DNA from 4 places in the Paenibacillus sp. JJ1722 genome. Region 4 is predicted to be linked to each of the others. Evidence: riboswitches for the same ligand, from Rfam matches in the RefSeq annotation. Region 4 holds a riboswitch; each other region holds the start of a gene.
What was found. A riboswitch is a leader RNA that binds a small molecule or an ion and turns the genes downstream of it on or off. The one in region 4 is predicted to bind thiamine pyrophosphate.

Region 1 (3,501 bases), 1.4 Mb from region 4:
GATGTAGAGCATATTGAATGGCTTACGCGCTATTTGAAGGATTATCCCTATGCTTTTATCCTTATTTCACATGATACTGAGTTTATGAACCAGGTCGTTAATGTTATTTACCATCTTGAATTTGCCAAGATGACCCGTTATTCAGCTAACTATGAAAAGTTTCTTGAAATGGCGGATCTGAACAAAGCTCAGCATATTGATGCTTATGAGAAGCAACAGGACTTTATTAAGAAACAGGAAGATTTTATTCAGCGTAATAAAGCGCGTGCCTCTACATCTGGCCGAGCAAAGAGCCGTGAAAAGCAACTTGATCGGATCGAACGTATAGATAAGCCTGAAGAAGCTGCGAAGCCAACCTTTCAATTCAAAGAAGCACGTGCAAGCGGAAAGACGGTATTTGAGGGTATTGATTTTGAGATTGGTTATACGCATGCCCTTTTGCCTAAAATGTCCATGACGATTGAACGTGGCGAAAAGATTGCTATTGTTGGCTACAACGGTGTCGGTAAATCGACATTGCTCAAAACCATATTGGGAAAAATTCCACCAATCAGTGGAAAAACCTATCAAGGTGATTTTTTGCAGCCCGCTTATTTTGAGCAGGAAGTAAAGGCGGAGAAAATTACACCGATTGACGATGTGTGGAATGAATTCCCACATTTGAACCAGCATGAAGTACGAGCGCATTTGGCGCGTTGCGGTTTAAAGAATGAGCATATCACGCGTCCGCTATCTGCGCTCAGTGGTGGAGAACAGGCTAAAGTCCGTCTTTGCAAACTGTTAATGCGTGAAAGCAACTGGGTACTGTTCGATGAGCCTACCAACCACTTGGATGTTAAAGCTAAGGATGAGCTGAAACGTGCCTTGAAGGAATACAAAGGGACCGTATTGCTTGTATCTCACGAACCGGACTTTTACGAGGATTGGGTAACCAAAACGTGGAATGTGGAAGAGTGGTCAAGTAAAGTTAACTAACATCAACTAAATCCAATTCTGCATATTTCACACGAAGTGGGGTTTGCAGAATTAGGAAAATATGCTAAGCTATCTTTAGCTTATACAATAAAATAGTCACACTAGGGGAGCCGCCCATGCGGCTGAGACGGAATAAATGGATTTCGGACCCTTTGCACCTGATCTGGGTTATGCCAGCGTAGGGAAGTGAGCGCCGTACAAACAAGGCAACACCATCTTATTTTTGTTTGTGCGTGGGACGATACACGTATACGGATATCATTGTCCGTTCGATTATTGGACGTTCGTTAAACCACTTCCTTGGGGAAGTGGTTTTTTTGCGTTTCGTTCACTTTAAGTTGTTCGAGCTTCCGTAGACGATTCACATACAATCCTCTTTCATTACTGCTGGTAGACGTGACTGGCTAAGCTTATATCTTTTAGTCCAATGTGAGGTGAAGACAAAATCGAATTACACGCAATTTCGATGGAAAAGGGCACTTTTGCACAAGCAGCCCAAGTGGCTGCTGTGATTTGTCCGTATGTTCATTATGTACACGCACGTTTAAAACAGAATGGTGCCTCTGCATTGCTATCTTTGACTCGCAGCATGGTGGAGCAGGGAGTTCCTTTGCAACAAATTGTAGTAAATGATCGTGTGGATGTAGCTTTACTTACTTTGGTTGGAGCCGTCCAGCTACCAGCTAATGGATTACCTGTAGCGGATGTGAAAAGCCTACTTCCAAAGGGTACACGCTGTGGAGTATCTGTGCATTCCTTGAAGGAGGCGCAGACTGCCGAGCGGGTAGGAGCGGACTATGTACTTTATGGTCACATATATGAGACCCATTGTAAGCCCGGTATTGTACCACGGGGTTTAGCTCAGCTTGAACATATTTGCAGGCTGTCGAACATTCCGGTGATCGCGCTGGGCGGCATACAACCGCACCATATCCCGGAGCTTTATAGGGCCGGAGCAAGCGGAATTGCGGTGATGTCTGGTATATGGGAGGCTGAGTCGCCCGTTGCAGCTGCGCTGGAATATCGGCGAATGGCAGATCTTGTAGTTCACGACCTGTAGCGAGAAAACGAGAGTAGAGGCAAGCTGAAAGCAGAATGGTTTATGGAGAGGAGACACGGAACAAATGCCAAAGATACACATAGAGGCAAGAGCGATAGGACACGCTGAATGCTTGGTCATAGGTGGAGGTGTCATCGGCAGTTCCATTGCTTATCATGTGGCCAAGGAGGGAAGAAGTACGATCATGCTGGAACGATTGATCCCGGGTGAGGGAGCCTCAGGAGCAGCGGTTGGAATGCTGGCAGCGGAAAGTGAAGAGTTCACCGACTCTGAGCTGGCACGATTTGCTCGCATAAGTCGAGACGCATTCCCTGAGCTTGTTTGTGATCTGGAGCGTTTGTCAGGTATTTCGGTGGAATTCCGTACAGAAGGATTTGTGACTCCTTTCCGTACGGAAACTGAAGGCCAAAAACGCTGGAAAGCTGCTAAAACGCGAGAGGATGATTGTCCTATCTGGTGGGATGCGAGGGAATTGGCCCGACGAATTCCAGGTTTGGATGAACAAGCGATCGGGGCAATATATCGTTCAAAGGAGACACAAGTGGCTCCTGTCCAGCTTTGCCATGCTTATGCAGGTGCTGCTGCGGTGCTGGGGGCAACGGTATGGTCTGGTACACAGGCAGAGCAACTGGTCATACAGAATGGTCGAGTTTGCGGTGTTCGAACAGATAGTGGCTTTTTTTCCTGCGATCAGGTCATTATTGCCGGAGGCTTGGATAGCATGAAATTGCTAGCGCAGGTTGGATTTGAATATCCACTTTATCCGGTCAAGGGTGAAGCGGTAGCGGTCTCCTTGAAGGATCACCCGTTAGAATATACCATTTATGCTGATGATATTTACCTCGTGCCTAAACAGAATAACGAGCTTTGGATTGGGGCAACGAGCCTTCCGCATCAATATGACGAAGAGGTGACCGTAGGAGGCTTGGAGGGGTTGCTGGCACGTGCCTCTGCTTGGCTGCCGCGCGTCCGTGAAGCTTCTTTTATACGCACTTGGGCGGGCTTACGTCCGCAGGCCGCATCAGGTCATCCTTTTATAGGCACTGTCCCTGGGGTCGAGGGCGTATATGCTGCCGTCGGGCATTATCGCAACGGTGTCCTGCTGAGTGATGCTACCGGGCGTGCGCTGGCAGCTATGCTTAATGGGGCTGGTGCAGCTGAACTTGGGATAAGTAGATTTTCTTCTGAGCTCCTCAAGGAGGAAAGCTTATGAAGCTGACGATTAACGGCCAGAGCCTGACCTTTTCTAATCGAATCACTCATGTGGATCAATTGCTACATGAGCTTGATGTAAAGGTGAAAACCGTAGTGGTAGAGCTGAATCGGCGTATATTGACCCGTGAAGATCATGATGAAGCGGTACTGAAGGATGGAGATTGCCTAGAGATTGTACATTTTGTGGGAGGCGGTTGATCATGTTAACCATTGGAAAAGCATCTTTTACCTCAAGGTTGTTGTTGGGAACA
Region 2 (3,501 bases), 2.4 Mb from region 4:
CCAATGAAAGCTGATACGGATGACGCTCGTCCAGCCGCTCCAGTCCGAACTGTACGAGCATCCGATCGACCCGTTCCCGGCACTGTTCAACGGTGAACAAGCTCTTGGGTAACGAATACTCTAGTTCCTTTCGTACGGTGTGTGCTACGAATTGCAGCTCGGGATTTTGAAACGCGAACCCGATACGCTCTGCCAGTTGTTCCGTACTGCCTGCCTCAATTCCGCGCACGCTATAACGTCCCTGTGTGCGAAGTAAGCGCATCATGGAGAGCAGCAGTGAGCTTTTGCCAGCCCCGTTTTCACCGACCACGCCAATCCAGTCGCCAGGCTTCACCTGCGCATGCTCCACATAAATCACTGAACTTAAACCGCGGAGGCCACTAAAATGTTCCAGCTCCAGCAAATCAATCCCTGTACCATTCCCCGTACCATTCTGCTGTGTCACTGATTCACTCCAACGCGGCGAAGACGATTCACTCCATACTCCCGGGTACCACACGCCATACTCGGACAATGCCTGCCGCTGCCCATGAAATACTTCTTCCGCCCTTCCATCCGCAATGATCTCCCCTTGAGCAGAAAGCACCACAATCCGGTCCACATCATGGACAATTTCATTAATTTTATGCTCCACGATCACCAGTGTCTGGTCTACCGAAATGTTTCGAATGGTATCCCACACCTGTGTAGTGCCTTCCTCGTCCAACAAAGCCGTGGGCTCATCCAGAAAAAGCACTTCTGGCTCCATAGCCAGCACAGACGCAATCGCCAGCCGCTGTTTCATTCCCTGTGACATGCTGCCAATGGGCATGTGTATATCATCCGTTGATAGACCAACCTGTATCAGCAGCTCGCGAATACGGGATCGCATCTGCTCACGAGGAACCTGATTATTTTCCAACACAAAAGCCAGTTCCTCGTCTGCATATGACATACAAAACTGCGTATCAGGATCTTGAAATACAATACCTGAGACACTTGGGATTACAGCAGCATCGCATTTCATAGGCACTTCTATCGTGCGTGGAATCAGACCGCTTAACACTTGGAGCAGCGTTGATTTACCGCATCCACTCGGTCCCAGCAACAGCAGCTTTTCCCCCTTGCGGACAGACAAAGACATATTGTGAAAAAGCAGCTCCTGCTCACCGGGGAATTTCAACCGAAGACGGGTGATCGAAGCCACCACATCTTCGGTTGCCTGGCTCATCAATCCAGCCCCTTATAATCTTGTTCCGTTGCGGGTCTCAAACTTCGCGTGACTCCGGTTACCTCCAATGCCCTAGCCAGATAGAACGCGAATACCCCGGCAATCACAATGCTGCCAATCATGCGAAAACCAATAAACAAAACATAGTTCCAGGTCGAAAGCTGATCAATATACCCGTAGCTGAAGTCTAAAATCAGAGAAGCGACAGCCGCCCCGGCCGCAGCTAGCGAAGCAACCCACAGGTTTGCGTTCCGATACAGAAAAGCCGCAAAAAATAGCTCCGCTCCCAAGCCTTGCAGCAGGCCATAGTACAAAGTGGACATCCCCCATTCGCTTCCCAAAAAAGCACTGACCGTTGCCGCTGCCACCTCTGCCAAAATTGCAACACCCGGCTTGCGAATGATGAGATAAGCAAACGTGCCTGCCATAAACCACATGCCATACATCAGTTGCTCGGCGTGTAGACCGAATGGTTTCATCAAATCATAGGCAGGTCCCCATATTTTGTAGACTAACCCGAACACAACAGCGATCACAATCGTGACCAAAATATCAGTCAGCTTCAACCCTTTGGACGCTCTTACAGCAGTATTCATTATTGCGTGCTCCCCTTTTTCCTTATAATTGGCCTCTTGGCCATAAAAAAAAGCTTGTCTGGAGCTGAATCTCCAGGCAAGCTTTATGCGCAGTAAAAGGTGAAGCACCATACAAAACATCATTCGTCGATATGCCTTATATAACCAGTAGTCTAAGCTACTACACTGATACCAAGCCAAAGTCAGGGTCAAGGTAAAATGCTAGGACATACATTGTATCTATCGACAACCGCGAAACAAGCGGCATTCCTGTATAGTGTTCTTGGTTTCTCTACGCTGGCATTACCCAGATCAGATTTCACGGTCAGTGGCAAGGGCCACCCTCTCAGCCTGACTTTCTCAAGCTCCCGACAATGCTTTTTTAATTCACTATAATATATACCACATCTATGGCTTTGACAATCCTATAATCCGAAGAAACGTTTGGCTGTCTCCGTCGTGGCGATTTCGATCTCCATCATGCTTCGGCCTGTACATTCGGCAACCGTAGCAGCAATGTGAGCGAGATACATGGGCTCATTACGCCCTTCTTTAGGCTTCACGGGCAAATTACGCGGGGTCAAAAATGGTGCATCCGTTTCAATCATCAGACGGTCCAAGGGAATATCTCTGACCAGTTCACGCAGATGTTTGCCACGCCGTTCGTCGCAAATCCAGCCGGTGATCCCGATATACAGTCCCATCTCTACATACGTATGCAATTCTTGTTCCGTGCCTGTAAAACAATGCACCACTGCTTTATCGACAAGCCCTTGATACTCCCGCAGCATAGCAACAAAATCCTCATGTGCATCTCGTTCATGAAGAAATAACGGCATATTAAGCTCACCCGCCAGTTGGATTTGCTCCTCAAACCATCGGCGCTGCACATCACGCGGCGAAAAATCACGGTTATAGTCCAATCCGCATTCCCCTATGGATATGACCTGCGGCTGACTCGCCAGCTGGCGGAGCTGCTGAATCGTATCTGCGCTGCAGTCTTTGGCATCATGGGGATGCACGCCAGCTGTCGCATACAGCTTGCCCGGATAACGTGCTGCATACTGAGAAGCCTCCCGACTGCTGCGGACACTGGTCCCGGTAATAATCAGGGGTGAAATCCCTACAGCTGCGGCTCTCTCTACCACCTGTTCCCGATCCGCATGAAACGAACGGTGCATCAAGTTCACGCCAATATCAATTAACGGTGTACCCCTTTCCATCTCAATCCCTCCTTCGCAAACTACAATCTCGGATCAATCGGCTCCGATTCCAGAGATAGCGCGGCAAGGACGCATTCATGAATACGATCTACCGTATCCTTGCGGACAAAACGTTCCACGCCTTCCATACCAAGCGCTCCTTCCATCAGGGCATGACGCTCCTTTTTGTTCGTTCGACGCTGCTTCAGACGCTTTAAATTCTCAGAGGCAAGATAATCCATACCGTAAATGATGTGCAAATACTTCCGGCCTCTCACCTTGATTGCAGGCTGAATCATCTTGTCCCGATTTTTCATCAAAAAGCGTTCCGGCTTGATCACAATCCCTTCATGACCATCCTCTGCCATCTCGTTCCACCAGCGAATGACCTCTTCCTCGCTTGCTTCGTCCGTGATCACGCGGTACTCTGTCTCCATAAACAGGGAAGACAGCCCAGCCAGCTCCCGGTTTTGCTCCATATGCCAAATATGAGAATGGTCGAAAAAAGTCTTTC
Region 3 (3,501 bases), 2.3 Mb from region 4:
GCGATTGATCCGCCGGGATATACCAGCCTTGTACCATGCGGCTACCATCCTTGGCAGGGAAGCTGACTTCCTCATAAGGCATGCTTTTGGCCTGCATCGGATTAGAGTACAGTGGTGCAACGGTGGGATTCGTAAGTACCCATGCGATGTAAGCATGCAAGGCAATAAAACAAAACAACAGAAAAAAGACGACCGACAGCAGCAGAGCAATCACAACGTGCTTGAACCGCAGCAGACGGGGATTAAAGAGTGGGGTGGACGGCTCCTGAACAGCGGTCTGTAGCTGAGCGTTGCGCTGGGATGTCGAAATCATGTAAGAGCCTCCTTATATAAAATTAATCTTCGTTTCATAGAATTTAGGTATAATTCCACTTGAAAATAGTAGTGTAGATCCGTATAGATACCTATTATCGTATGATGGGGATTATCCAAAGTCAACGCCTGAACCGGAAAAGTAAAAATGATGCAAAGAATTGTCGATGTTTGTTCTCGTTCTGTAATATGGTTGTCACAAAAACATCGGTTTACAGTAGCCGCGACTATTCTATATAATTTATGTAACCATGTTTCATAGTGTGAAACGAATATGGATACAAGAGGAGCGGTTCACGATGGAAGACCGTAAATTAACCGTTCGCGCTGTAGAGCGTGCACTTGATATACTGCTGTGTTTTACCGCAGATTCGGATCTTGGCCTGACGGAGATTGCCTCCAAAATTGGTCTACATAAAAGCACGGTTCATCGGCTGCTGACTACGTTGGAGGATCGGGGCTTTGTCGTTCGGAATGCCGAAACGGAAAAATATCGACTTGGCTTCCGCATTTGGGAGCTATCCACGCACTTGTCCCAAAGCGACGAGCCGGCGGTGTTGTTACAGCCTGCAATGGAAGGACTACGTGATCGTCTGGGCGAGACGGTCAGCTTGTACTTACGGGACGGCAGCATGCGTATTCGCATACAAGCCGTGCAGAGCAATCAGGCGATCCGCAGGGTTGCGCCTGTAGGTGCGCGTATGCCGCTGGCTGTAGGGGCCTCCAGCAAAGTCCTGGCAGCCTTTATGCCGCCGCAGGAGCTGGAAGCCCTGCTAAGCGGGGATGAATGGCCGTCCTCAGTAGACCCGGAGGTCTATAAAGCCCAGCTGCAGGACATTCGCGAGAAGGGCTATGCGACCAGCTATGAAGAACGGGAGCCAGGGGCTGCTGCTGTGGCTGCCCCAATTGTAAACCGGAAGGGACAGGTCACTGCGGCTTTATCTGTATCCGGTCCGGTCAGTCGGCTTGCACCCGAGACGCTGCATGACTTTGCTCCGATTTTGATTGAAGCGGCGAAGGAAATGGGATTTATGCTTCCGTAACAAGAATGAACACAGTTAAAGCAAGCAAAGTGATTTGATGGGGAGCGTCTCCTTGGTAAAGGGAACCTAGAAGGGTTGCCAAAGCCATAAATTTAAAGTAGTCTGGTAAGGATGGCGGGATATCTGTTATAGCCGCCTCATATGAATAGAAGTATCACAGTTACTGGGGGAGCCTGTAATGCCGGGCTGAGATGGAATCGTGCAAGATTCCGGACCCTTTGCACCTGATCTGGATCATACCAGCGTAGGGAAGTAATCGGCCATTGAAATGTATACGCGGCTGCTGTCTACAGTGGCGCATTGGAATAGGATTATTCCACATGCGTACTGTCTGGATAGCTGCCTCGTTAGATTAGCCGGTTCCCTAGGGAACCGGCTTTTTTGCATAGATCAGCGCCACCCTGGGAATGGTTCCGGATCGGTGTGTCATTTCATCGAAACGGGAGGAATGGACAATGAAGCCGACAGAAGTAGAAGGAACAAAAGGAACAGAATTGAAATCAACAGAAGTAAGATTGGTAGGAACAAAAGAAGTTGAGGTAGAGAAGACAAACGGGGAGCAAGCCAGAGGGGTAACGCCCTTTCCAGGGAGCCGTAAGGTATATATTCAAGGCTCACGGCCGGACATTGCCGTGCCAGAGCGGGAAATTGCTCTTCATCCTACACATACGCCGCAGGGCACGGAGCATCATGAGCCATTGCGTGTGTACGATACGAGCGGTCCCATGACCGACGAAGCCTATCAGGTCGATATCCGTCAGGGCCTGCCTCCATTACGGCGAGCTTGGGCCCTGGAACGGGGCGATGTGGAGGCTTACGAGGGACGCGCCGTCAAACCGGAGGATAATGGACTGAAACCTGGCTCCAAACGGGAGACAGTTGAATTCCCCGGCGTGACCAACCGTCTGCTTCGTGCTTCGCAAGGTCGTACAGTGACGCAAATGCATTATGCGCGGCAAGGGATCATTACGCCTGAAATGGAATTTGCGGCGATCCGCGAAGGGGTGGAGCCTGAGTTTGTACGGCAGGAGTTGGCTGCTGGACGAGCCATTTTGCCTTCGAATATCAATCACCCGGAAAGTGAGCCAATGGTCATTGGGCGTCATTTTCACGTGAAGATCAATGCGAACATTGGTAATTCTGCGGTTACCTCCTCCATCGAGGAGGAAGTGGAAAAAATGACCTGGGCTGTGCGTTGGGGCTCGGATACAGTTATGGACCTGTCCACAGGCCGTAATATCCATACAACACGTGAATGGATCATTCGGAATTCTCCTGTACCGATTGGGACTGTACCGCTGTATCAGGCACTTGAAAAGGTGAACGGCGAAGCAGAAGCGCTGACGTGGGAGCTGTATCGCGATACGCTGATTGAGCAGGCGGAGCAGGGAGTGGACTATTTTACAATTCATGCGGGTGTATTGCTGCGGTATATACCGATGACGGCGAATAGAATGACGGGAATCGTATCCCGTGGTGGGTCGATCATGGCAGCCTGGTGCCTTGCGCACCATCAGGAGAATTTTTTGTATACGCATTTTGAAGAAATCTGCGAAATTATGAAAGCCTATGATGTGGCCTTTTCTCTCGGGGATGGTCTACGTCCGGGTAGCATCTATGATGCGAATGATGAAGCACAGTTTGCAGAGCTGGAAACGTTGGGCGAGCTAACGCAGATCGCCTGGAAGCATGATGTTCAGGTCATGATTGAAGGGCCAGGACATGTCCCTATGCATAAAATCAAAGAGAATGTGGATTTACAAATGGAGATTTGTAAGGAAGCTCCTTTCTATACCTTGGGGCCGCTCACGACGGATATTGCCCCCGGATATGATCATATTACCTCAGCCATCGGGGCGGCGATGATCGGTTGGTTTGGGACGTCCATGCTGTGTTATGTTACGCCTAAGGAGCATTTGGGTCTGCCGAATAAGGATGATGTCCGCGAGGGTGTCATTACCTACAAAATTGCGGCACATGCTGCCGATCTGGCGAAGGGTCATCCACGGGCACAGCAGCGGGATGATGCTTTGTCCAAGGCACGCTTTGAGTTCCGGTGGCGGGACCAGTTCAATCTGTCGCTTGATCCCGAGCGGGCCTTGTCCTACCATGATGAAACGCTACCGGCAGAGGGCGCCAAGGAAGC
Region 4 (3,501 bases):
TACAGAAGAAGAACGCAAAGAGCTGGGTTTGGAAGGAATCCTTCCTCCAACCGTCCTTTCATTGGAGAAACAGAGCGTACGGGCATATCAGCAGTTTCTCGCACAACCCACCATGCTGCGTAAAAATGCTTCTCTCAACGACCTTCACAACCGAAATGTCGTACTCTACTACCGGCTGCTAACCGATCATTTGAGTGAAATGCTGCCCGTAGTCTACACGCCGACCGTAGGAACCGCGATTCAAGAATATAGTCACGAGTACAACCGCCCTGGAGGCGTATATTTGTCGATAGATAACCCGAACGGTATTGGACAAGCATTCCATAATTCTGGTTTGAGCGGCCATGATGTGGATCTGATTGTCGTGACAGATTCCGAAAGTATTTTGGGGATTGGTGACTGGGGCGTCGGGGGGATTAACATTGCTATTGGCAAGCTTGCAGTATATACGGCTGCGGCAGGCATTCATCCTGGGCGGGTGCTGCCAATTGTACTGGATGTAGGCACGAATAATGAAAAGCTGCTGAATGATCCACTGTACATCGGAAACCGCCATAAACGAGTTCGCGGAGAAGCCTATAACCAGTTTATTGATACTTTTATCAGCAAAACGTTAGCGCAATTCCCGAAGGCGCTTTTACATTGGGAAGATGTGGGTAGCGTAAATGCGCGCCATATTATAGGAAAATACGGTCAAAGCATACTCACCTTCAACGATGATATACAAGGTACAGGAGCAGTGACCCTGGCTGCGATTCTTTCGGCGGTGGGTGTCACCAAGACTCCGCTGCGTGAACAAAAAATACTTGTTTTCGGCCCAGGGGCTGCAGGGATCGGTAACGCTGATCAAATTCGGGGCGCTATGATCGAGGATGGCCTTTCCGTAGATGATTCATTCAAGTCCTTTTGGGCCTTTGATTATCGCGGGCTGTTAACGGAAGATATGGAAGACGTATTGGAGTATCAGAAACCGTATGTGCGCAAAAAGGATGAAGTCAGCTCATGGACCCGGTCGGGTGACGGCAAAATACCGCTACTGGAGGTCATCCGTCAGGTGAAGCCTACGATATTGATTGGAACTTCCGGTGTAGCAGGTGCCTTTTCTGAAGAAATCATCAAGGAGATGGCAAAGCATGTAGAACGCCCGATCATTATGCCCATGTCCAATCCTACAAACCTTGCAGAAGCAGTACCCGAGGATTTGATCCGGTGGACAGATGGCAGAGCACTGATCGCAACCGGAAGTCCTTTTGAGCCCGTTACCTATAACGATACAAATTTTGAGATTGGACAGGCGAACAATGCCTTTGTTTTTCCGGGACTGGGTCTGGGTGCGATTGTGGTTAAAGCCAAAAGGATTACCCCTGCGATGTTTACAGCGGCAGCAGTTGCTGTTGCCAATGGTGTAGATTCGAATACGCCTGGCGGTGCGCTACTCCCTCATATCCGAAAATTACGCGAAGTTTCGTACGCTGTTGCGATTGCGGTTGCAAAAGCCGCGATTCAGGATCAGGTAGCGCAGGCGCACATTTCAGATGTGGAACAAGCTATACAAGATGCAATGTGGAAACCGAAATATGCCAAGGTCAAAGCAGTGGAAAGTGTAATTCATCACCCTCACTAAGCCCAAAACACCTAACTAGAGGAAATTTAATATTTTGTACACTATGTTTGACATAGCATATGAACGAATGTACAGTAATAGTCAAAAGAATAGAAGTCCACTAGGGGAGCCACTATGGCTGAGACAAGAGCGTATCTTGGACCCTTTGAACCTGATCTAGTTCGTACTAGCGTAGGAAAGTGGAGCCTTCGTATATAAGGTTTCAAGCGTTTTTTGCGTATTGGGCCTATTGTTGAAGCCGCTCCATTTTTCCGGGGCGGCTTTTTAGCGTTGTTCCGGAATTATATTCTTACAGGACTTCTTGCTCTTCAATTTAATGGAGGTGGGGAAATTGAGTTTTACACAAGAACTCCGTCGGCAGGCGGACGGCATTTTTCAAGCGATTTTTGAGCATCCCTTTGTGAGAGGTATTGCTGAAGGAAGTTTGACAAGGGGACAGCTGATTCACTATGTAAAACAGGACTTTGAATATTTGAACGCCTACATGCGGATATACGGCATCGCAATCTCCAAATGCACGAATCGGGAGGACATGGCTGTATTTAATGAACAAATCTCTTTTATTCTCCACAGCGAGGTTCATCCGCATCAAAATTTCTGTGCTGTCGCAGGGGTGAGCTATGAAGAGTTGCAGGGATATCCGCTCGCTCCGTCGGCCCATCACTATATCCGTCACATGCTGACGGTTGCGCATGAGGGCAGCCTGGGCGAGATCTTGGCTGTGCTGCTGCCATGTATGTGGACCTATGCCGAGATTGGTCGCAGGCTGCTGGATGAAGTAAAGCCGGATGAGTCTCATCCGTTCTATGAATGGATGGGCTTCTATGGAGACCAGCTTGATGATACAACACTCAAGTTCCGAGAACGTGTAGATGCTTGGGCAGAAGGCGCAACGGCTGCTGAGCGAGAGCGGATGATTGAGCATTTTATACTGAGCTGCCAGCTGGAATATAAGTTCTGGGACATGGCCTATAAGCAGGAAGAATGGCCGGTCCAGATACAGGAAGCGGTCTTGGAATAGTCAGCCTGGCAATTCGATGCGTGAAGTACAGTTAATGCCCTGTTGAACCACCAACTATAGAGAGGATAATCATTATGAGTACATGGGAAAAAAGTTATTCGGATCTCCTGACGAAGGTACAAAACAGCAAACCCCTCGTTCACAATATGACCAATGTGGTAGTCACTAACTTTACGGCCAACGGCCTGTATGCATTGGGCGCCTCCCCGGTGATGGCCTATGCACCCGAGGAAGTAGCAGACATGGCAAAAATAGCGGGAGCCGTCGTGTTAAACATCGGTACGCTGAACCGCGAACTGGTGGATGCCATGATCATTGCTGGACAATCGGCGAATGCACACGGTGTTCCGGTCCTGCTAGATCCGGTCGGTGCGGGAGCAACGAGCTTTAGAACCGAATCGGCACTGCGAATCCTGAGAGAAGTCAAAATCTCATTGGTGCGGGGCAATGCAGCCGAAGTCGCGCATCTTGTTGGAGAAGCGCGTGAGATTAAAGGCGTAGATGCTGGTGACAGTGCTGACAGCGGAAATGTCGATCTGGCAATTCGGGCTGCTCAAACGCTCAATACAATGGTTGTCATTACTGGAAAAGAGGACGTCATCACCGATGGGGCCGAAGCACGAATGATAAGCGGTGGAGACGCGCTGCTCACGAAGGTAACCGGAGCAGGCTGCCTGCTGACCTCTGTGTTAGGTGCCTTTGCAGCTGTTGAACCCAGCCTGCTGCTCGCAGGTACAGCAGGCTTGGCATTTTACGGTGCAGCAGCTTCCCGAGCCGCAGCACGTACCGCAGAGCTGGGGCCCGGCAGCTTCCAGATTGCCTTTCTCGACGAGCTCGCCAAACTACATACAGGTTC

Region 1: another riboswitch for thiamine pyrophosphate. It lies ahead of ACM1ND_RS14515 (thiamine phosphate synthase); the one in region 4 lies ahead of tenA (thiaminase II).
Region 2: another riboswitch for thiamine pyrophosphate. It lies ahead of ACM1ND_RS04840 (ECF transporter S component); the one in region 4 lies ahead of tenA (thiaminase II).
Region 3: another riboswitch for thiamine pyrophosphate. It lies ahead of thiC (phosphomethylpyrimidine synthase ThiC); the one in region 4 lies ahead of tenA (thiaminase II).

Annotation. Positions count from the first base shown of each region.
Region 1 covers NZ_CP182500.1:3,310,042-3,313,542, reverse strand. Annotated here, with positions in the region: gene ACM1ND_RS14520 (ABC-F family ATP-binding cassette domain-containing protein) at 1-975, shown strand, start outside; TPP riboswitch at 1,069-1,177, shown strand; gene ACM1ND_RS14515 (thiamine phosphate synthase) at 1,442-2,035, shown strand; gene thiO (glycine oxidase ThiO) at 2,100-3,248, shown strand; gene thiS (sulfur carrier protein ThiS) at 3,245-3,448, shown strand; gene ACM1ND_RS14500 (thiazole synthase) at 3,451-3,501, shown strand, end outside.
Region 2 covers NZ_CP182500.1:1,048,500-1,052,000, reverse strand. Annotated here, with positions in the region: gene ACM1ND_RS04845 (ABC transporter ATP-binding protein) at 1-1,210, opposite strand, end outside; gene ACM1ND_RS04840 (ECF transporter S component) at 1,210-1,806, opposite strand; TPP riboswitch at 2,056-2,167, opposite strand; gene ACM1ND_RS04835 (TatD family hydrolase) at 2,211-3,008, opposite strand; gene ACM1ND_RS04830 (polynucleotide kinase-phosphatase) at 3,029-3,501, opposite strand, start outside.
Region 3 covers NZ_CP182500.1:868,665-872,165, forward strand. Annotated here, with positions in the region: gene ACM1ND_RS03975 (alpha/beta hydrolase) at 1-313, opposite strand, end outside; gene ACM1ND_RS03980 (IclR family transcriptional regulator) at 612-1,355, shown strand; TPP riboswitch at 1,511-1,623, shown strand; gene thiC (phosphomethylpyrimidine synthase ThiC) at 1,811-3,501, shown strand, end outside.
Region 4 covers NZ_CP182500.1:4,715,820-4,719,320, forward strand. Annotated here, with positions in the region: gene ACM1ND_RS20880 (NAD-dependent malic enzyme) at 1-1,624, shown strand, start outside; TPP riboswitch at 1,717-1,819, shown strand; gene tenA (thiaminase II) at 1,956-2,645, shown strand; gene thiM (hydroxyethylthiazole kinase) at 2,720-3,501, shown strand, end outside.